2 regions of the Paraglaciecola sp. G1-13 genome follow, and region 2 is predicted to be linked to the other one. Evidence: predicted binding sites of a transcription regulator. Region 2 holds the regulator's gene; the other holds the start of a gene.
The links. Region 2 encodes FliA, which starts transcription of late flagellar genes. Its sites were predicted from a motif close to CTAAAGNTNNNNNNNNNNNNGCCGATA; they were not measured.
Positions count from the first base shown of each region.

Region 1 (11,346 bases), 2.0 Mb from region 2:
GCAGACAAAAAACAACTGGTCTAACCACTTAACTGAAAATACTTGATTCACTGAGTAATAAGCAATTATAAATAATGACAATAATCGCAAAGACACCATGCAGCATTTTTTGTGTTATCAATAACTGACTCGGGATGAGCTGCCTTAAAGCGCAATAGTTCAGGGCTTGTTTTTAGGTTCAATCTATTAGGTGCTTTGTTTAGGTGCAATGCGCTCAAGCGGGTAGTTGCTAATGTGACGTTAAGGATGAAGATAGATGCCCTATAAAGTGAATTTTTTTGCTCGGCCAGTCAATTCCGACCAAAAACTACCTTGGGAAAGTTTACTCATCGAGTTTTCTTTGGGTGTGATATGCCTTGTTATGGCTATCTACGGCTGGGATACAGGTATGGCGTTAATGGCCTACCCCGCTGGTATCGTTGCCACTATATGCTTCGCGCTCGTTGCTTATTCGCTATTTGGCTTTTTTCGAGAAAAGTGGCTAGCCAAGAATCAGGCAAAAGATTAGCTGCGAACTCCGCTTTTATCATTAGGTGAGTTGCATGGATGTAAGCAGCAAGAATAACCTTTTTATGGATCGCCCTTGGCATTGGTTACCGCCAGACCAAGTACAGAATAACAAAAATAACGAAGCGCCTTATGCTTGGCGCTTTACTAAGATAAGGAACGTAGATGAATAATTTTTTTTCAGTGGCTGGCAAGATTGCGGTCGTAACAGGTGGCTCTAGCGGAATTGGCGCTATGATCGCCCGTGGATTCGTGGAAAACGGTGTGAAAACCTATATCACTTCGCGCAAACTTGAACAGCTTGAGCAGACCGCTTCTGAGCTATCCGCCTTAGGTGAATGTATTGCCATTCAGTCTGACTTATCGACCATGGCGGGGGTTGAGGCATTCGCCGAGGAAATGCTTAAACGCGAGTCAAAAATAGACATCCTCATCAACAATGCAGGTGCCGCCTGGGGAGCACCGGTAGAAGAGTTCCCTGAATCAGGTTGGGATAAAGTCATGGATTTAAACGTGAAGTCTATTTTCTTTTTGAGCCAACGCTTACTGCCCGCGCTTCGTTTAGCGGGCGACGCGAACGAGCCTTCACGGATAGTCAACATTGCCTCTGTTAACGGGCTCACTCACCCTCACATGAATAATTATTCGTATTCTGCGAGTAAGGCAGCGGTGATCCAATTGACGCGCCATATGGCGGCCGATATTCGCCCAACTAACGTCAATATCAATGGGATTGCCCCTGGGTTTTTCCCAAGCAAGATGACAAAACAATTACAAGGGCATGAGCAAGAGATTGCAGATAGCCTTCCCGCGCGCAAAGTGGGCGAGCTGGCTGATGTGGCTGGTACGGCAATTTACCTTTGCTCTAGGGCGAGTAATTACGTATGTGGTCACACGGTTGTGTTAGACGGTGGTCAAGTGGCTAATGCGGGTTAAGCTGCTTTAAGGCCAAGCAATAGCGCCTCATATTTGAATACGGGGGCGTTGGAAAGCCAGCATTCTTTGCTGGCTTTTTTTATCTGAAACGTGAGTAGCATCCTTCTTTGCAGTATAGACTTGTGCATTTCTCGCCTACTGCCGTTCTTACTTATCAACGGTTGTATTGTGTATTTTGTCTCCCATTCCACGCTTTCATAGAGACAGTTAATAGCGCCTCATCATTTTTTACAATGGCTATTGTGCTTAAGAAAGACCATAAATATGTTCAACTAACCGTTACCTTATTCACACTTGGTTGGCTAGCTTTTGCTTTATGGATCGTTATTTAATTGAAGTCTGATCCAATGAATCAACGTTAAATCAACGAAGAATACATTTACCACTGTATGTAGGAGTTCACTATGTCTCAATATGTAAACCGCGCGGTTGTGTTAGCGAAAAGACCTGATGGCGAGCCACAAAATGATGATTTTAGAATTGAAGAGCAACCTCTAGCCCCACTTGCACAAGGTGAGATACTGGTTCGCACTGTCTGGTTATCCTTGGACCCCTACATGCGCCCGCGCATGAATGACATGAAATCATATGCAGCGCCGACCCCCATTGGCGGCACAATGACAGGTGAAGTGGTCGGTGAGGTAATGGAGTCGCGCTCAACTAAGTACGCTGTGGGCGATCATATCACCGCTTATGGCGGATGGCAGGAGTACTTCGTCAAACCGGATGACGCGCCCATGATGTACAAAATTCAAGATCTGAATATTCCTTTGCAAGCTTACCTTGGTGCGGCGGGTATGACTGGTCGCACGGCGTATTTCGGGTTAACCGAAATCGGTAAACCGCAACCCGGCGACACCTTAGTGGTGTCTGCTGCCTCAGGCGCTGTTGGCGGCATTGTAGGCCAGTTAGGCAAGATGTACGGCTGTAAAGTCATTGGTATCGCAGGTGGCAGCGAAAAATGTCAGTTCGTAGTTGATGAGCTTGGCTTTGATGCCTGCGTAGATTACAAAGCAGGTGATCTTGAAAAAGACTTACAACAAGCCTGCCCCGATGGTATCGATATCTATTTTGAGAACGTAGGCGGTGATGTCACTCGCGCGGTGGCTAAGCTACTCAATCCAGGCGCTAGAGTGCCCATTTGCGGCTATGTCTCAAATTATAACGATACTGATCTAAGCAAGGTACAAACGCCGCAAGATATTTTGGCAACATCCCCTAACCCACCCACCGCTCGCTTTTTTGTGCAAACTGAATGGCAAGATCAACACCAACAAATCACCCAAAAATTGGCGCAGTGGGTCAAAGATGGCAAATTGGTCTATCGAGAGTCTATTGCTGAGGGCATTGAGCAATCGATACCTGCATTCCAAGGGATGCTCAAAGGCAAAAACTTCGGTAAACAGCTGGTCAGTATTAGCCCTGAATAATTACAAATAACAGGGCTGATAATGGCTGTCATAGTTGTTGTCATAGTTGCTATATGCCTTTTATAGGTAACCATGGGGCGATGCTTTGACCGCGTTTCGCATTGCTCCTTTATTTTATCCCCCTATCTTTTGCCTTAGCAACTCACTTGAGCTACTGACTCTATTTGATCTACTCTCTGACTTGTTCGTCTCGTTATTCGTTTCTGAACATTACATCTAAAAATAGTCATCTCAGGTCGTAGCGCTTGCGCATGTTTATTGGGCGTCGAAAAGTCAGTTAGCGCTCTCAGCGGCTAGCAATCACTGCAACTGCAACTGCAACAAACAATCTTGCCTGTGATCAAAGCTTAGCGTTTATTGACGATAATACTTTACCAGCCACTTAACCCCGGCCGATGAATATGACTCTGCATAAAAATAAATGACGTGTGAAGCATCGCCTTGCTCTTATTCGATTGCACGTTTCAAGTTTGCGTAAAGTTAGTCTTTCACTCCCATTTTAGTCTCTCAAGAATTGACGAAAATATTATGCCGCTCATATCAAATCTAGTTAATGTTCGTCTCTAATCAACGACAGAACTAAACTCCAACTTCCATAAAATGAATATTAATCAAGTAAAAACAATCACTTAAAATAATTAAGCAACTTGGAACGAATTTCGCTAACCTCACCCCGAAAGGGTAATTAATTTACCTTCTATTTGACGGTATTTTCCCTTATACCGCTTGATGTATCGATGTGCAAAATGTGTTGAAAGAGACAGAACTTCAGTATTCACATTCTGCGTAAGGGCGATTAATACAACTAGATCAATAATTTATTTCAAGGAATTTTAATGAAACACGTGTTACGTACATCCACCAAAGACCGTTTAAAACGCACAAGTTTGCCTTTGGCTATCATGTTAGGAGTAGCAATTATGAGTGAGGCCGCTGTACCTCCTCTTAATGTCAGTGGGAATCAAATCGTGACAGATGGCGCTCCCGTGAGCTTTGCAGGTAACAGTCTATTTTGGAGTAATACCGGTTGGGGTGGCGAGAAATTCTATACTGCGCAAGCCGTTGCGAATGCAAAGTCAGAGTTTGGTGCGAACATAATACGCGCCGCAATAGGCCATGGTGTAAATACGGCCGGTAGCTTAAATTTTGACTGGGACGGTAATATGAGTCGCCTGGACACGGTCGTAAACGCCGCTATTGAGCAAGATATGTATGTCATTATCGACTTTCATAGTCACGAGGCTCATACAGACCAGGCCACTGCAGTGAGGTTTTTCGAAGAAGTCGCCAATAAATACGGTACCTACGACAACGTTATTTATGAAATCTATAATGAGCCATTGCAGATTTCATGGGCCAATGACATTAAACCTTATGCAGAAACGCTAATCGATAAAATACGTGCGATTGATCCAAATAGCCTGATTGTGGTTGGCACGCCGACTTGGTCTCAAGATGTTGATGTGGCCTCACAAGATCCCATTGATCGGGCGAATATTGCCTATACCCTTCACTTTTACGCTGGCACGCACGGTGCGTCATTGCGCAATAAGGCACAAACGGCTTTAAATAACGGCATCGCACTCTTCGCCACAGAGTGGGGAACTGTCAATGCTGATGGCAATGGCGGCGTAAATGCAAATGAAACCGATGCATGGATGGCTTTTTTCAAAGCAAATAATATTAGCCACGCTAATTGGGCGCTGAACGATAAAGACGAAGGTGCTTCCACTTTTACGCCCGGCGGAAGCTGGAATTCATTGACTGCCTCAGGCACAAAGGTGAAGTCGATTATTAAAGGGTGGAACTCGAGTGTCGTAAATTTAGACAGTGATGGTGACGGAGTAAGTGACAGTGATGATCAATGTGATAACACCCCCACAGGTACAACAGTCGATATTATTGGCTGTGCGATAGCCGATTCCGATGCTGACGGTGTAAGTGATATCACAGACCAGTGCCCCAACACACCACAAGGCACAAATGTAGATGCTACTGGTTGCCCGCAGACAACAGGCAGTGGCACCGATTGTAGTGCAATAAATAACTACCCTAATTGGGTGCAGGCAGATTATCCCGGTGGCACGAATAACCACAACGACACAGGTGACCAGATGCAATACCAAGGCAATGCTTATGAAGCAAATTGGTACACTAATAGTTTGCCAGGTAGCGATTCATCATGGGTATTGCTAGGTAGCTGCAGTTAAACCATGCTATTGCGCTTAACCGCTTCTGAATATCGTCGTTAGATATTGAGATACAATAAACACGGATAGTGAACGGCAAAAATACTACCACTATTCGTGTTTCTTTTCTTTGCCCGTCACTAAATGATCAAAGCGGGCTTTCCCTCTGCATCGACGCGCGCTTTTTACACAAGGTGTTACCCAGAAATAGGATGTTTAATGCGCCACGTTTTGCATCTGTGATTTAGCGACTATTTATTAAATCACCCACTGTGTTAAAATCTTATCGTCTTTTCGACAATCAAATTTTCACCACCTGTGCGCTGTGCGTGCTTAGAGCGGCTTGTGTTAGCTCAAGGTTGTGATATCAACGAAATGAGGACGACCTCATCCCTCGCGCTTTTCTCTGGGACGACCCAGCTCAAAATGGGTAGGTATAAAAATGAACTGGATTATTTTGATCATTGCAGGGTTATTCGAAGTTGTGTGGGCAATTGGCCTAAAATACAGTGACGGTTTCAGCAAGCTGTGGCCTTCTATATTCACTCTTGTTGCCATGGCCATCAGTTTTGGTTTATTAAGCATAGCCATGAAATCACTCCCAGCGGGAACCGCGTATGCCGTTTGGGTTGTTATCGGCCTCATAGGCACGGCGATTGTTGGTATTGTTATGCTCAACGAGCCGCTTAATTTTTGGCGAGTGGTTAGTTTAATCACCATTACGGTTGGCGTCATTGGATTGAAACTAAGCAGTTAATATCTGACTATCCATTTTTTTGTTACGCTTTGTCATATTGTTGAGACAGTTAACTAGTTACAATCAACGACTTAGTCGCACCTCAGGATTGTTAAGGACCATTATGCGCTTTTTGCACACCATGTTGCGTGTCGGTAATTTAGACCGCTCTATCACTTTTTACACTGAACTGCTTGGCATGAAACTGCTACGCAGCAGTGAGAACAAAGATTACCGCTATACGTTAGCGTTTATCGGTTATGGCGACGAAGACAACAACACCGTATTGGAATTAACCCATAACTGGGATGAAGATAGCTACGATATAGGCACCGCATATGGGCACATCGCCCTTGGGGTAAATGATATTTATCAGGTGTGTGAGCAATTAAAAGCCCAAGGAGCCGATGTATATCGAGACGCTGGCCCAGTTAAAGGCGGCAGCACAGTAATTGCATTTGTGCGCGACCCGGACGGTTACGCCATTGAGCTTATTCAAACAACATAATTATCCGCGAAAGGAAACTGAGACATTGGAGTCAATATGAAGAAAACAATTTTGTCGTTGTCATTGCTTGCGCTGCTGGCGAGCCAAGCCGCTTGGGCTGAACCATTGGTCATTGCTCATCGTGGTGCTTCGGGGTATCTACCAGAACACACCATGGAGTCCACTACTCTCGCCTTCGCCCTTGGGGCAGACTTTATTGAGCAAGACGTGGTGATAAGCAAAGATGGCGTACCAGTCGTACTGCATGATATTCACTTAGATACAGTGACAAACGTTGCTGATAAATACCCACAGCGAAAACGTGATGACGGGCGTTTCTATGCCCTTGATTTTACCTTAGCAGAATTAAAGTCTTTAGAAGTGCATGAGCGCAGCACAACAGAGGGCAAACAGATTTTCAAAAACCGCTATCAAGGCAACGCTGAATTTACCATTGCGACCTTTGAAGAACAGATTGAGCTGATTAATCAACTTAACCGGCAGTTTGGCAAGAACATTGGTTTTTACCCTGAGATAAAATCCCCTGCTTGGCACCGGGAACAAGGCGTGGATATCAGCAAAATTGTTATGAAAACCCTGCGCAAACATAGCCTTGATGATGCTAGTAAAGCCATTTATGTGCAGTGTTTCGATTATGCTGAGCTGAAACGTTTGCGCCATGAATTGGGCGCAAAAGTAAAATTGATTCAGTTGCTAGGTGAAAATGATTGGGGGGAATCCCCCACTGATTATGATGCTCTGCGCACGTCTGAAAAACTCGAAGAGTTAGCCACAATCGCTCAAGGTATAGGCCCATGGATCCCTCAGTTGGTTGATATGCAGACCCTACAACCCACGGGATTGGTCAAACGCGCACATGATGCAGGGCTTGACGTGCACCCATATACGTTTAGGCAAGACGCGCTGCCAAAAGGCGTAACCAATAAACAAACGCTGGACTTATTGTTTAAACAGCTAAAAGTGGACGGCTTGTTTACTGATTTTACCGACACAGTCGTGACGTATTTAGACCAACAACCCCGCTAAGGATATATTGGTTAGCGCATTGGCGCGCAGCGACGCCATCACTTAGCCAATAGCAAAAAGCCGATTAATTGTATTAATCGGCTTTTTTGATGGCTCTGTCACATCCTGACGTTGTTTGGCAGAAAGCGATCCCGCTAAGGTTTCGCCATGCGGATCACCACACGTCGGTTTTTTGCACGGGACATTTCATTGGTATTCGGGGCAATGTGTCGTCGTTCGCCATGGCCTGTCACTTCGATTCGCTGAGGTGCTACGCCCATGTCGCTAAAGTAATTTTTTATCTCTACCGCACGACTCACCGACAAGGTTTTGTTCATGTCTCGACCGCCGTAGCTATCGCTGTAACCGTCGAGCAAAACTAATTCCATATCGCTATCTTCTTTGAGGTATTGACCAATCATATTCAAACGGCGCTGGGAGTACTTGGTCAATTCGGTGCTGTTTTTCTGGTAGGCGAGAATGGTGTAGGCAATATCATCAAAACTATAGGGCAGTAGGTTCGATACACATTGTGCGAAATTTTCATAAGGGGCAGCAAAATTGCTGGCATTTAAGCCAACTGAAATCCTGTCATTTTGATTGTACCAGTCTTGATAATATATGGTCGGCCAGAAACCCTTTTCTAGTTCCGAGAGCATAGTCCACGCAACTTGCTCTGGCAGATCGCCATTGTATTGCTTACGTATGGTCATATCTGCAATGGCGTGGTGCATTTGCCCCGGCATCCACCGAGGAGGAACAGAATAGACAGACGCCATACCAAACGTTTTAGGCAAACGCAGCATATCAAGCTCAAACTCCATATTCAGTTGCTTAGACGCCATGCTAGTAAACATTGCCTCACCATAGCCTGGTATTTTATGTGCCAAGGTACACTGCAAACGACTTTGCTGGCTTAACTGCCAGTCAGATGTCTCAATTTTTGCCGCGTATTGCCGTAGCCCAGCTGATAGAGAACCGCTTAACGTCAGGGACACTATAAATAAGATAGATTTCATAAGTCTTTTCGTTTGATTAATTCCGCTTCATGAGCAATCACTGCTCCTGTGCATTGGTTATCGACTCCCACGGTAAAAGCTTAACCCTGAATTCACCGCTTGCCCAGTCTACTAAAGATTATAGTTCGCTAGATTATTAAGTATATAGGGTAGCGACGTGTGCAGATAGTTGACATAATCACGCCTTATTTTTATCGCTATAGGTAGCTATGTCAGATCCCCAATTTCTCCTAAAAGACCGATTCAGAGGCTACTTTCCCGTTATCGTAGATGTTGAAACAGCGGGCTTTAATGCGCAAACCGACGCGTTGCTTGAAGTCGCTGCAATTACGACCAAAATGGACGCCGATGGCTTTTTAACCCCAGATAAAACGTTTCATTATCACGTGGTTCCCTTTGAAGGGGCTAACTTAGAAAAGGCGGCGTTAGAGTTCAACGGGATAGATCCTTGGTGCGCCCTGCGGGGAGCATTAGATGAAACAGAAGTCATGAAAGACTTGTGCAAGCAAATTCGCAAAGAGCAAAAGGACGCTGACTGCCAGCGCTCAGTAATGGTGGCGCACAACGCCGCATTCGATTTAGGTTTTATCAATGCCGCCATCGAACGCAGTAAAATTAAGCGTACGCCGTTTCATCCATTCGTATCATTCGATACCACCACGCTATCAGGTTTAGCGTTGGGGCAAACGGTATTAGTCAAAGCATGCCAAGCGGCCAATATTAGTTTCGATCAAAGCGAAGCACATTCAGCCTTATATGACACCCAGAAAACGGCTGAACTCTATTGTTATATTGTTAATAAATGGCAAAGCGCATGTGGTTGGCCTACCCCAGAGCATGACTAAGCCTTATTTCGCAGACACAAAAAAGCCGCTATTCACATAAGATCACAGCGGCTTTTCTATCACTTCATCTATAACGCATCACGCTACAGAGTATTAAAGCGGATCAGCGTTGTATTAAAGCGAATCAGCGTTGTATTAAAGCGAATCAGCGTTCTCTGAAAGATAGCTAGCAACACCTTCAGGGCTGTCTACCATACCTTTTTCACCAGCTTGCCAACCGGCTGGGCATACTTCACCATGTTCTTCATGGAAGTTAAGCGCATCAACCATGCGAAGCATGTCGTCAATGTTACGACCTAAAGGAAGATCGTTGACCACTTGGTGACGCACAACGCCTTCTTCGTCGATCAAGAATGAACCACGAAAAGCAACGCCAGCTTCTGGATGCTCAACATCGTATGCTTGACAAATTTCGTGCTTAACATCAGCAACCATAGCGTATTTCACTTTACCGATACCGCCGTCATTGATAGCAGTGTTACGCCATGCGTTATGGGTAAACTGAGAATCAATAGACACACCAATCACTTCTACGCCACGTTTTTTGAACTCATCGTAACGCTTATCAAAAGCGATCAATTCAGATGGGCAAACAAAAGTGAAATCAAGAGGGTAGAAAAACAATACTGCTTTTTGACCTTTGATTGCTTCGCTTAGGGTGAAGTTTTCAACGATATCGCCATTTCCTAATACAGCTGCGGCGGTAAAATCTGGGGCTGGGCGACTAACTAGTACACTCATTTTTGATCTCCATTCTTTGGGTTTAAAATATGCTGGCGCATAGTGTAACGACTATTAACGGGTTATCACACTCTTTTACGAACCAATAATGTAGGTATGGTTTGGTAAAAACCAAGTGGCGAGTCAGATTTTACGGCTCCTTCACCTCACACTATCAAGTAGAAATCAAACTAGACTATTTAATGTACAAATTGACAAAAGAAATACTTGAAAGTACTGCAAACAACAATTATTATCATTTACATCAATATTCAGTAAGGTTAATTATGTACGTTTGTTTGTGTCACGGCATTACCGACAAAGCTATTAAACAGGCCGTTCGCGAAGACGGTGTGGGCAATATGCGCCAGTTACGTGAAGCGCTTGGCGTGGGTGATCAGTGCGGCAAATGTGTGCGTATGGCGCAAAGCATCGTTGACAACACGATTATTGATGAATCTCTATTTAAAGAAGTGTGTTAACCCAACCTAGCGGAGTCAACACTCGCCAGGAACACCAAAAAATCAGTGTCTTTTTAGCGTTCATTAGTATTATGACGCAGGGAACAAGACACAAACAAAAAAAGAGTCCTACAGGACTCTTTTTTTATGGATGATTAACTGCTCTAAACGCAGCCAATCGACGTCGTTTAGAGCAACTGGCTTTGTTACTTATCAGCGCGTTTTTCAGCGCTTTCTTTAACGATTGTTTGCAATTCGCCCTGCTGAACCATTTCCATGATGATGTCACAACCACCAATAAGCTCACCGTCGATCCACAACTGTGGAAAAGTAGGCCAGTCAGCGTATTTTGGCAATTCTGAACGAATGTCAGGGTTTTGCAGAATATCAACGTAAGCAAACTCTTCGCCACAAGACATCAACGCCTGTGATGCCTGAGCTGAAAAGCCACAGTTAGGCAATTTAGGCGACCCTTTCATATAAAGAAGAATGGGGTTTTCACTGATTTGTTGCTGAATTTTTTCAACTGTTTCCATAAATATTCTCACTCAAAATTTTATTAACGCTAGTAATGCGGTCAAGTTTACCGTTTTCAAGGCAATATACCAATGCTGCCTTGTGATCTTTATTGGTTTCAAATTATTATCAAGCTTACCCCTTGTAATGTACCTTAAGCGCCCTAAGATCGGTGACTGGGTTTCAGGATAACTTTGGACAAACCGTTTTATATTCGTGTATAAAACATTAGCGTTTACACAAGGTTAGACACACGATTTTTGTTAACTTTAAATGGAGAATTATCATGGCTTTCGAACTACCAGCTCTTCCGTATGAAAAAAATGCCTTAGAACCACATATCTCAGCTGAAACGTTGGAATATCACTACGGCAAGCATCACGCGACTTATGTTACTAAGCTAAACGGCTTGGTTGAAGGTACTGATATGGCGAATAAAGATCTTGAAGAGATCGTTAAATCGTCAGAAGGCGG
Region 1 is NZ_CM147903.1:1,171,809-1,183,154, reverse strand. It holds gene AC0L6N_RS04970 (hypothetical protein) at 257-508, shown strand; gene AC0L6N_RS04965 (hypothetical protein) at 543-680, shown strand; gene AC0L6N_RS04960 (SDR family NAD(P)-dependent oxidoreductase) at 673-1,443, shown strand; gene AC0L6N_RS04955 (NADP-dependent oxidoreductase) at 1,848-2,873, shown strand; gene AC0L6N_RS04950 (cellulase family glycosylhydrolase) at 3,710-5,083, shown strand; gene sugE (quaternary ammonium compound efflux SMR transporter SugE) at 5,505-5,819, shown strand; gene gloA (lactoylglutathione lyase) at 5,923-6,306, shown strand; gene glpQ (glycerophosphodiester phosphodiesterase) at 6,343-7,332, shown strand; gene AC0L6N_RS04930 (flagellar protein MotY) at 7,467-8,330, opposite strand; gene rnt (ribonuclease T) at 8,540-9,175, shown strand; gene AC0L6N_RS04920 (peroxiredoxin) at 9,311-9,916, opposite strand; gene AC0L6N_RS04915 (bacterioferritin-associated ferredoxin) at 10,183-10,377, shown strand; gene AC0L6N_RS04910 (Grx4 family monothiol glutaredoxin) at 10,563-10,892, opposite strand; gene sodB (superoxide dismutase [Fe]) at 11,159-11,346, shown strand, end outside.
Region 1: a site for FliA is predicted at 8,389-8,415, ahead of AC0L6N_RS04930 (flagellar protein MotY). Genes of this name have one in related genera too.

Region 2 (11,346 bases):
ATAACCGTGGAAAAAAGCAAGTTAACGCCAAGCAAAAACCGCAAACCTTACCTTAGGGGTAATACGATATGAGCACCTGCAGCGTAACTTGCTCAGTTGAATTTTAGCGTTTGTGTAGATTGTAGATTAGTTCAGCTTCAGCTTTTGGCATATCACATTCGTGCATCAAATCTTCAACTGAGTAACCACTGGCCACCAATTTAGCCGCTTGTTGGTACAGGCGACTTTGGGGATCCTGACTAGCGAGTTCCTCTTGTTGGCTAGCGGTTTGTCTTACCGTAGCAACCAGTGCTTTTATTTTGTCTCCCATGCCAATGCTGCCCACGCGCACTTCCTGCAACTCTTGTTGGTTAGCAAGCAATTGCTCTTGTAGTTCGCTCAACGATTCTTGTTGCCACTCATTCTGACGCTGCAATAAAGCAATACGTTTCGCCAAAACGGCGAAAGCACCGATAAATAATAAAATGGCGACCACAATAACCACGTAAATCAGATGGCTTATTTCCACAATTGCGTCCAAATCAGTTAATAACGAAACAGAGCATTAAATATTGGTTAACTCTTCCCACTCTTCATCACTTAAGAGTTTATTCAGATCGACTAAAATAAGTAACTCACCTTCTCGATTGCTCACACCTTGAATAAATTTGGCACTTTCTTCTGTACCTACATTAGGCGCGCTGTCTATTTCTGATGAGCGCAAATAAACAACCTCAGCAACACTGTCTACTAAAATGCCCACTACTTGCTCGTCAGACTCAATAATGACGATACGTGTGTTGTCCGTTAAATCTGTTGGCTCCAAGCCAAAGCGCGCACGAGTATCGATAACCGTTACCACATTACCTCGTAAGTTTATGATACCTAATACGTAATCTGGAGCGCCAGGAACAGGGGCAATCTCGGTGTGACGTAATACTTCTTGAACCTGCATAACATTGATGCCATAGGTTTCTTCCCCTAGCTTATATGTTACCCACTGCAAGACTTCATCGTTTCGATCAGATGGTACGTTATTTGATGTTTTGTCATCACTCATTTTTAATACTCCAGCAGCAATTGCTAGTTGTCTTTACTATTCATACCCTGCTGCAAAAGTGAAATTAATTGTTTCACGTTTACCAAGGCACACATCTTTTTCTTTACCATACCGCTAAGCCAAGTGCGCTTTCCGTCAAACTTGCGCCACTTAACATCTTCAGCTTGTAAGGTGATGGTGTCAATAATACGCTCACACGCCAAACCCCAACCGCTGCTATCTAGCATGATAAGATATTGATTTTTAGCTGAATCCGCCAGCTTTTCATTACATTTTTCAGGCATAACCCACATTGCAGTGTCGACAACTTTCATTTTTTCATCACGATGAAGCATCACACCTTTAAACCAGTTCGGTTTACCAAAAATAGGCGTAACATCAGCTAACTGGTGGATCCCGCCAAGCTCGGTAAGTGGCAGTGCCAGAGACAACCCGGCCACTTCGAATATAAGTGCCTGAAATGCTTCATGATAAATACCTGTATCTTTAGCTACAGGGTTATCCGCGTTTTGGCTTTGCTTATTAACGGCACCGTCATTATCTACCGTGCTGACCGTCACGCTCTCGTGTTGGACTTGGCTGGGAAGTTCGGCGTCCTTTAGACTGTGTTCAAATGCTTCATCGCTAGCAGGTTGCTCGTCGATACGTTTAGCCAGCACGTTATCGCTATCAATTTTTGCAGGCTCAAGCACAACTTCACTGGAGACTGAACTAGTCAGTTCTGTATGCAACACTGAGGCAGAGTCGAGCAACTGACTGACATGCTGCAACGACGCGTTTTGCTCAATCTCTTCGGTGAGTGGCCCATCTTGCTCAACATCTTCGGTAAGTAAAGAAGACAGATATTCTTCCATTACGCTTTTTTTGCCTGGCGGTTTAGCATTCATTTCGCAGCCCCTAACAAACGTAAATGACGCAACAAACTTGTGTACGCTGCCACGCCTCGTGCTTTAGGCGCGTGAATTGAAGGTAACGCGTGGTTTGAACTGGCGTCTCTAAACTTAGTATCGATGGGAATTAATCCCTGCCAAACGTTATCACCATGGGTTTCCCGTAATGTGTGATAGGCGCCTATTGCCGCTTTTACGCGTTTATCAAACATGGTCGGCACTATGGTATAGCGAAACTCCTTACGTAATGACTGCTGCATAATGTGCAACGAGCCAAGCATTCGCTCTAACCCCTTGAGCGCTAAAAATTCGGTTTGAACTGGAATAATCACTCGGGTAGACGCAGCCAACGCATTGACCATGAGTACACCTAACACAGGCGGGCAATCAATTAACGCGTACTCGAACTCATCTTCGATCAACCCGAGCGCTTTTTTAAGGGTTAACCCCATGCCACTTTGATTCCCTAGCTTGCGATCTAATGTGGCTAGCGCCATGCTAGCAGGCAAGATGAACAGCGAGTCAAGTTTAGTTGGGCATAAGCAATCTAAAACAGCGTCTTTGTCTAAAGGCCCTTCGTGAATAAAAATATCGTATAAACTGCGTGATAATTCGTCAGAGTCAATACCAAAATAGTAACTTAAGGACGCATGGGGATCGGTATCGATTAGGACGACCTTTGCTCCACGCTGCGCAAGCAAACCACCTAGGGTGACTGTTGTCGTAGTTTTACCAACGCCCCCTTTTTGGTTTGCTACTGTCCATACTTTCACGATAAATACCTTTCAGTCGCCTGCTGTTTTTTTAACTCTCTATCGAAAGTGTCAAAATACGTCAGTTTCTACGCCATCTCTTTTAAAATATGGCTTTCAAACGCATCTATAGAAAACTCTTTTTCAGCGATACCTGCATTCATTACAGCTTGTGGCATGCCATATACTACTGAGCTTAGCTCATCCTGCACCCAAATTTTTGCACCTTTACTTTTTAGCTTGCTGGCGCCAAGTTTTCCGTCAGAGCCCATCCCTGTGAGTATGACCCCTAAGACATCACCGTGATATACATGCGCAATTGACGCAAACGTAATATCAACGCAGGGCTTATACAGTATATCGGCACTGTCTGGTGCATCATAAATTCGAAAAGAAACACGTTGACTATCGCCCTGAACGGTCATTTGACGGCCACCAGGTGCTAAATACGCGACGCCTGCTTTAACTTCTTCACCGTTCATCGCTTCTTTTACAGTCAATTGCGACAACTGATTCAGTCGCTCTGCAAATGCCTTAGTAAAGGAGCCCGGCATGTGTTGCACAATAAAGATAGGATAAGGAAAATTCTTTGGGACAGCTGTGAGCACTTTTTGTAGAGCAACCGGCCCGCCTGTGGACGTGCCAATCGCTAAGCAGCGATACTTTTTACCCGACGGAATACCACTGGACGAAGAATGATAAAGTGGGGCTCCCAACGGAATACTACTGGTCGCTTGCACTGAGCGTTTAGCAGGATTTCGACTAACCGGCTTATTGAACAAAATCGCTTTAGGAGGGGCCACACGCACAGAAGCGGGGCGCAGTCCGTGTTGCTTTCTACACAAGCTTTTGACCCGAGATTGCAAAAGCGCAACGGCATCTTGACGATTTGCCGCGATATCTTCGAACTTCTTGGGTAAGAAGTCCATTGCGCCTGAGTCCAGTGCGTCCAAGGTGGCTTTAGCACCTTGAAGTGTCAATGAAGAAAACATAATGATGGGGACGGGTTTACGGGCCATTATTTTTTTGACGGCAGTGATCCCATCCATGATAGGCATCTCCACGTCCATAGTGACTACATCAGGATTAAGCGTAGCGACCATCTCAATTGCTTCTTGACCATTTCTGGCCTCACCTATGACTTGTAAACTGGGGTCTTGCTCTAGAATTTCTTTTACACGGCGCCTAAAAAAAATCGAATCATCAACAACTAATATCTTGTATGCCATGTGTATTTTGTAAAAACCTCGTGTTTAACGCGCTTGTCGAATGGCATCGGCTTTTTTCTTAGCATAATGCTTTAGTAGGCCTGGAACATCTAGGATCAACGCAATCCCACCATCACTGGTAATCGTTGCGCCAGCCATGCCAGGAGTACCTTGTAGCAATTCATCTAATGGCTTAATCACCACTTCTTCTTGACCGATGAGCGCATCAACCACAAAACCGAGTTGCTGGGTACCAATTTGCACGACAACAACATGTCCCTTAGCGCGATCTAGCGGGATTGGCTTAGCATTTTTGCGTACTAACCACTCGCGTAAATAGAATAATGGGATCGCTTTGGAACGAACGATTTTTGTTAATTGGCCATCAACTGTATTGGTTTTACTCATATCCATGTTGATAATTTCGTTTACCGAGCCTAATGGTAATGCGAAGGTTTGATCGCCAACCACTATCATAAGAGTCGGTAATATTGCCAAAGTCAGTGGCACTTTAATTTCTAGCGTGGTGCCTTTGCCCAGCACAGAATCGATATTGACCGTACCATTTAGCTGGTTAATTTTGGTTTTCACCACGTCCATACCAACGCCGCGGCCTGACACTTCGGATATTTCAGTTTTGGTCGAGAAACCCGGAGCGAAAATTAAATTGAATGCTTCTTCATCTGTCATTCGAGCCGCGGCATCAGCATCTAATACGCCTCGAGAAATAGCTATTTCTTTAAGCTTATCAGGGTCCATGCCTTTACCGTCATCGACTATGCTCAGCAAAATATGATCACCTTCTTGAGAAGCTGATAGCTTTACCGTACCTAAAGATGGCTTGCCCGCTGCGACCCGATCCGCTGGCATTTCTATACCATGATCCACTGAATTTCGTACTAGATGCACCAAAGGATCAGCAAGGGCCTCGACTAAATTTTTGTCTAAATCTGTTTCTTCACCCTCTAGTTCAAGGGTAATTTCTTTCTTCAAGGTGCGCGCTAAGTCACGCACGACTCGAGGAAAACGCCCAAACACTTTTTTGATGGGCTGCATGCGCGTTTTCATCACGGCGCCTTGCAAATCGCCGGTGACCACGTCTAAATTAGCAATCGCTTTTGACATACTTTCGTCGTTGACGGATAAACCTAAACTAAGCAACCTGTTACGCACTAATACCAACTCACCTACCATATTCATGATTTGGTCTAAGCGCTTAGTATCCACCCTAACCGTCGTTTCCGGCTGTGGTGCTGCGGGACGCTTTTCCTCACGCTTAGAAACAGCCGACTTGTCCGCCGCCCCAGGGCTTTTGGCAGGTATATTGGCTTGGCTAGAGGCAATGCTGGGCGCACTCGACTTAGTGTCGTTACTTTTATCAGTGGCTTTTTCACTTGCGGATTGCGACGGCGTGTTATCAGATACTGCCGACGTTACTGGAGTGTTTGGCGCTTTACTTGTTTCTCCGTTAGCTTCTTTTTTGGTAACAGGCCCTTGCCCTTTACCATGGAGCTGATCGAGTAACGCTTCGAATTCATCATCACTGATATCTTCTGATTCAGAATTTGTGCTTGCTACGGGCGCGTCAGTCGATTCAGAGGGAGCGTCTTGAGAGCCGCCAAACTGCCCTTCTCCATGGAGCTGATCGAGTAACGCTTCAAACTCATCGTCACTAATATCGTCACCATCACTACTCATATCAGCGCCACTGGAAGACTCTGTGGATTGTGGCGGCTTATTTGATGGTGATTGCGATGCTCCTCCAACGGGATTACCTTCACCGTGAAGTTCATCAAGCAAGGCCTCAAACTCGGATTCGTCAAAGTCATCCGAATTTGTTTTAGGCTGAGATGCCGCTTCACTGGGCGCCTCGATTACTGGAGTTTCGATAATTGGAGGCGCAGCAACTTGGTCTTGCGCCTCTGGCTTACTCAGGCGATGCAATGTATCTAATAACGATTGCTCTGCTGCTACCAAGGGTTTGTTCGATTTTACATCTTCAAACATGGCGACGACTTCGTCGGTTGCTTGAAGAATAATATCCATTAACTCTGGCGTTAATGAACGTTGGCCATTACGCATGACATCGAATACGTTTTCAGCGCCGTGACAAATATCGACTAATTCGGTTAACGAAAGAAAGCCCGCGCCACCTTTAACCGTATGGTAGCCTCTGAAAATCGCATTCAGTAAATCCGAATCTTGCGGATTATTTTCCAACTCAACCAGCTGTTCTTGAAGCTGCTCTAGTATTTCACCCGCTTCTACTAAAAAATCCTGAAGGATCTCCTCGTCAACATCAAACCCCATATTGTAACGCCTCTAAAATCCTAAACTTGACAGTAAATCATCAACATCATCTTGATTAGATGCGACGTCATCACGGTTAGCTGCATCGAGAATTGGGCCTTCCGCTTTAACACTATCGGCTTGTTTATCAGATATATGAGGAATTTCCGTTGACTCTGATCCACCGAACATCGTTAACATATGCACTAGGCTGTCTTCTACTTCTTTAACTAGTTCAATGACCCGGCGAATAATTTGCCCTGTGATGTCCTGATAGCCTTGAGCTAGTAGCATCTCGGTTAATAATGCGTTTAATTTTCCAGACTCGTCCTTCCCCTCTTCTAAAAACGTGTCGAGGCGCCTGCACAGGGCATTGAATTCGCCCAGCTCTAACTGACGATTAAAAAGCTTCTTCCACTCAGGAATGATTTCGTTCATTTCAGAATTGAGCTTTTCGGCAATGGGCATGCAATCATCGACTAAGTCCATCGTGCGATTCGCGGCTTGCTCAGTGGTTTCAATAACATACGTGAGCCGTGTTTTAGCGTCAGGGATCTCTTCATTCGCTAAATTAGCAATACGTTCATCGAGTTGAAAGTTATTCAAAGAATCATGAAGTTGGCGAGTTAATTTACCCACCTCTTCGAACAGTTCGACAGAATTGGTGTCATTGACACTATCGAGAAGCTGCTGAGCGCCTTGATTGTTACCACTTTCAAGTAAAGCGACTAATTGCTTTGCATCTTCTAGCTTCATGGGGGCTGGATGTGAGGTCATAAGGCCTTCCTTATCGTTGAGAAAAGCCTGACTAACCTAAGCGTTCAAATATCTTGGCCAACTTCTCTTTAAGGGTCGCAGCAGTAAATGGTTTGATAACATACCCATTAACACCAGCCTGCGCCGCCGCTACAATTTGTTCTTTTTTGGCTTCTGCCGTTACCATTAACACTGGTGTGTGTTTAAGGTTTTCATCAGCACGGATTGCCCGCAATAAATCAATTCCTTGCATGCCTGGCATGTTCCAGTCAGTCACTACAAAATCAAAATCACCTTGTTGAAGCATAGGCAATGCGGTACTGCCATCATCCGCTTCTTGAATATTAGTAAAACCTAGATCTTTCAATAGGTTCTTGATGATGCGACGCATTGTCGAAAAATCATCAACAACCAAAATTTTCATATTCTTATCCAAAACTTTCTCCGCTCGAGGCAAAATCAAAACATTTATATGTTATTTGTTTATTCTTCAATACGCCAAGTCTGCATTTTACTTTTTAGTTTTAGCATAGCTTGGCTGTGTATTTGGCTAACACGTGATTCACTCACGTCTAGAACTTCACCTATTTCACGTAGATTCAATTCTTCGTCATAGTACAATGATAATACAATTGCTTCACGCTCAGGTAAGGTTGTAATGGCATGGGCTAAGGCTTTTTGAAAAGAGCCTTGGAGCAAATCTTCAAACGGAGTATCAGAGCCTTTAGTTTGCTCTGTTGTCACCACATCTTCCGATACCCCTAAATCTTCCATGCCAATAATTTTACCTGCATTCACTTCACCGAGCATTTGGTGATATTGCTCAATGCTCACTTCAAGTTTTTTGGCTATATCTACATCTCTGGCGTCACGGCCTGTCTCACGCTCAACTTTATTAATGGCATCCGTTATCGCACGGCCATTTTTATGCACAGAGCGTGGTGTCCAATCACCTTTTCGAATTTCGTCAAGCATAGAGCCGCGAATTCGAATACCTGCAAAGGTCTCAAAACTCGCACCTTTGGTGCCATCGAAGTTACGAGACGCTTCAAGTAAACCAATCATACCGGCTTGAATGAGATCGTCGACCAATACGCTGGCGGGTAGGCGGGCAATAAGATGATGAGCAATGCGCTTTACCAATGGAGCATGACGCTCCACCAGTGCATTTCTGTCATCTAACTGCTGATACGCAGCGGCCTTACTGTTCACCGAATATCGCCCACGGCTTTTTTGGCCACCAACTGCTCAAGGAAGAACTCTAAATGCCCTCCTGGCTGAGACGGCACTGGCCAACCTGCTGCCTGTTGAGCTAGCTTTTTAATAGCGATAGCCGCTGGCGAAGTTGGATATGCTTCAACAATCGCTTTTTGCTTACGAACCGACTTACGAATATTTTCATCAAACGGTACTGTGGCGACTAGTTCCAAGGCCACGTCTAAAAAGCGGTCGGTGACTTTTGTTAACTTATTGAACAGCTCTTGTCCTTCTCGCATATTGCGCACCATATTGGCGACAATTTTAAAACGAAAAACACCGTGCTCTTTATTCAAAATTTTGATCAATGCATAGGCATCTGTGAGAGATGTAGGTTCATCACACACTACCACTAGAATATCTTGCGAGGCACGTGAAAAACTTAAAACCATATCTGAAATACCTGCCGCAGTATCAACGATTAATACGTCAATCTGCGAGCGCAGCTCACTGAATGCTCTAATTAAGCCGGCATGTTCGGTTGGAGTGAGTTCAGTCATTGACTGACTGCCAGAGGTTGCTGGCGCAATTTTAATCCCGTGGGGACCTTCAACAAGGACTTCGTCTAGAGTGCATTCCCCTGACAATACATGTGAAAGGTTTTTCACCACACGTAAGCCAAGTAACACATCCACGTTGGCTAAGCCTAAATCTGCGTCTAATACCATGACTCTCTTACCCTGCTGGGCCATAGAGATCGCGGTATTTAACGTGACGTTGGTTTTACCCACGCCGCCCTTACCACCGGTAACGGCGATCACTTTAATTAATCGAGATTGATTCATTCTTCTTAAGCTACTCGCTTGGTCCTCAATCATACTGCCACTGCTGCGTTATTTAGTGAGTTACCACTAGTATGAATTAATACGTGCTTTTTATAAAGCTTAGCGGCGCTGGTTATTAAAAATTTTGCATCTGCCACTTTCAAGTCTTCCGGAACCTTTTGGCCATCGGTAATAAAGCTCACGGACAATTTGTGCTCGATGGCCGCACTAATTGCCTCTCCAAGACTGTAGCATTCATCTATTTTGGTGAAAATACAACCCTGTAAAGAAATCTGTTTGTAAGCAGCAATGGTTTGCTGCATAACTTGATATTGACTGTTGGCTTGCATGACCAAATAACTGCTGATATTCGCCGTTGTACTCTGCTTCAACGTTTCTAACTGCTTGATCAGTCTAACATCTCTTTGCCCAAACCCTGCAGTATCAATAAGTATAAGTCGCTTATTCCTAAACTGGAATAACAGATCTGATAACTCTTCAGCGTTCTGCGCTTTTTTCACCGAGCAACCAATAATTCTGGCATAGGTAGAAATTTGCTCGTAAGCAGCGATTCGATAGCTGTCAATGGTGATCAAGCCGACGTTTTGAGCACCGTATTTTTGCGCAGCTTGTGCGGCAAGTTTTGCCACAGTCGTTGTCTTTCCCGTCCCAGTAGGGCCCATTAAAACTGCGATGCCGCCTTTGGTCAGTAAGTTACTTTCTTCAGTTTGTATGCGATTAGCCAGCAGTTTTAATAAAAACAACCAAGCCTGACGCTCATCAGTATCTGCCGGGGTATAAGAAACCACTTCATTGGCCAGAGCTTCACTGATACCCATCTTTTGTAACTTGTTGGTTAAATAGCCGTGTAAAGGATGGTTTCGTCCTTTGTCTTGTTGCAAAAGACCAGCCACTTGGAACTGAAGCACATTACGCAAAGAGGCTAGCTCTTGACGCATTTCATTTAATGCGTCTTGCTGATGCGGTACGTTGGGTACTTCTGGTTGCGCCTGCGTTTGGCGTTGCGGCTGACTTGTTACATTTTGAGGCTTTGCAGGCTGAGCAACAGGCTGACTCAATTGATGAGCTGACTCTTTTGCTTGAATTTGTTTTTCAAGCAATGCTCTAAGGCTATCCGGTCCGCTGTCACCGATGATTTCACTGAGGGTAGGAGTGGATTCTGCTCTGGGCTTCGGTGCAGACGTCAAACTGGACTCGGCGCGCTTAGGGCTTGCAGCTGGCTCTTTGTCATATGCAGCGACAATTTCCACACCATTGCTTAGCTTTTTGTTGGACATGATGACTGCGTCATCGCCTAACTCGTCTTTGACTTGTTTCAAAGCTTCGCGCATGTCTTTGCCATAAAAGCGTCTAATTTTCACAATTTACCCCTTGCTACTTGCATCTGGTGACGGACTATTGACCCACCGCACTGACTATTTTAATTTGTTTGTCATCTGGAATTTCTTGATATGACAACACATGCAAACCTTGTACTGCGTGTTTCAAGAACCTTGATAACACAGGGCGCAACATACCTGAAGTAAGTAACACCGCAGGTTCGCCCGCTAATTCTTGCTGTTGAGAAGCATCATTTAGTGACTTTTGTAAACGTTCAGCTAAACCAGGTTCTATTCCTGCGCCATCCCCTCCACCGGCTTGTAATGACTGGTGCAACATCTGTTCCAACTCTGGCGCCAAAGTTATGACTGGTAACTCAGCTTGTCCGCCATTGATCTCTTGAATGATTAGGCGCTTAAGCGAGATACGCAGCGCCGACACTAATACATCAGGATCTTGACTCTTAGGTCCATATTCACACAAGGTTTGTACAATGGTGCGTAAATCACGGATAGGCACGCCTTCGTACAATAGCGTTTGCAGCACTTTAACCACGGTACTAAGTGACAAAATATCAGGCACTAAACCTTCGACTAATTTAGGGCTTTGCTTGGCAAGCATGTCCAGCAATTGCTGAACCTCTTCATGACCAAGTAGTTGATAGGCATTATTAGTCAGAAGTTGACTTAGGTGAGTCGCGACAACCGTGGCGCTATCCACAACGGTGTAACCTAACGTTTGTGCATGCTCACGTTGGTTCGAGCGGATCCAAACGGCATCTAAGCCAAATGCAGGATCTTTTGTAACGGTTCCGTCTAATTTGCCAAATACCTGACCTGGGTTAATCGCCAGTTCGTCGTCGTGGCTGATTTCGGCTTCGCCAACAGAGACCCCCAACATGGATATGGTGTAATTGTTAGGACTTAAATCTAAATTATCGCGAATATGAACTGGGGGAATAAGAAAGCCAAGCTCTTGAGACAACTTCTTACGAACCCCTTTAATACGTGTCAATAACTCGCCGCCTTGTGATTTATCTACCAGCGGGAT
Region 2 is NZ_CM147903.1:3,144,677-3,156,022, forward strand. It holds gene AC0L6N_RS13345 (DUF2802 domain-containing protein) at 104-508, opposite strand; gene AC0L6N_RS13350 (chemotaxis protein CheW) at 545-1,039, opposite strand; gene AC0L6N_RS13355 (chemotaxis protein CheW) at 1,063-1,926, opposite strand; gene AC0L6N_RS13360 (ParA family protein) at 1,923-2,702, opposite strand; gene AC0L6N_RS13365 (protein-glutamate methylesterase/protein-glutamine glutaminase) at 2,771-3,910, opposite strand; gene AC0L6N_RS13370 (chemotaxis protein CheA) at 3,935-6,199, opposite strand; gene AC0L6N_RS13375 (protein phosphatase CheZ) at 6,212-6,955, opposite strand; gene cheY (chemotaxis response regulator CheY) at 6,987-7,370, opposite strand; gene AC0L6N_RS13385 (RNA polymerase sigma factor FliA) at 7,418-8,146, opposite strand; gene AC0L6N_RS13390 (MinD/ParA family protein) at 8,143-9,009, opposite strand; gene flhF (flagellar biosynthesis protein FlhF) at 9,006-10,337, opposite strand; gene flhA (flagellar biosynthesis protein FlhA) at 10,372-11,346, opposite strand, start outside.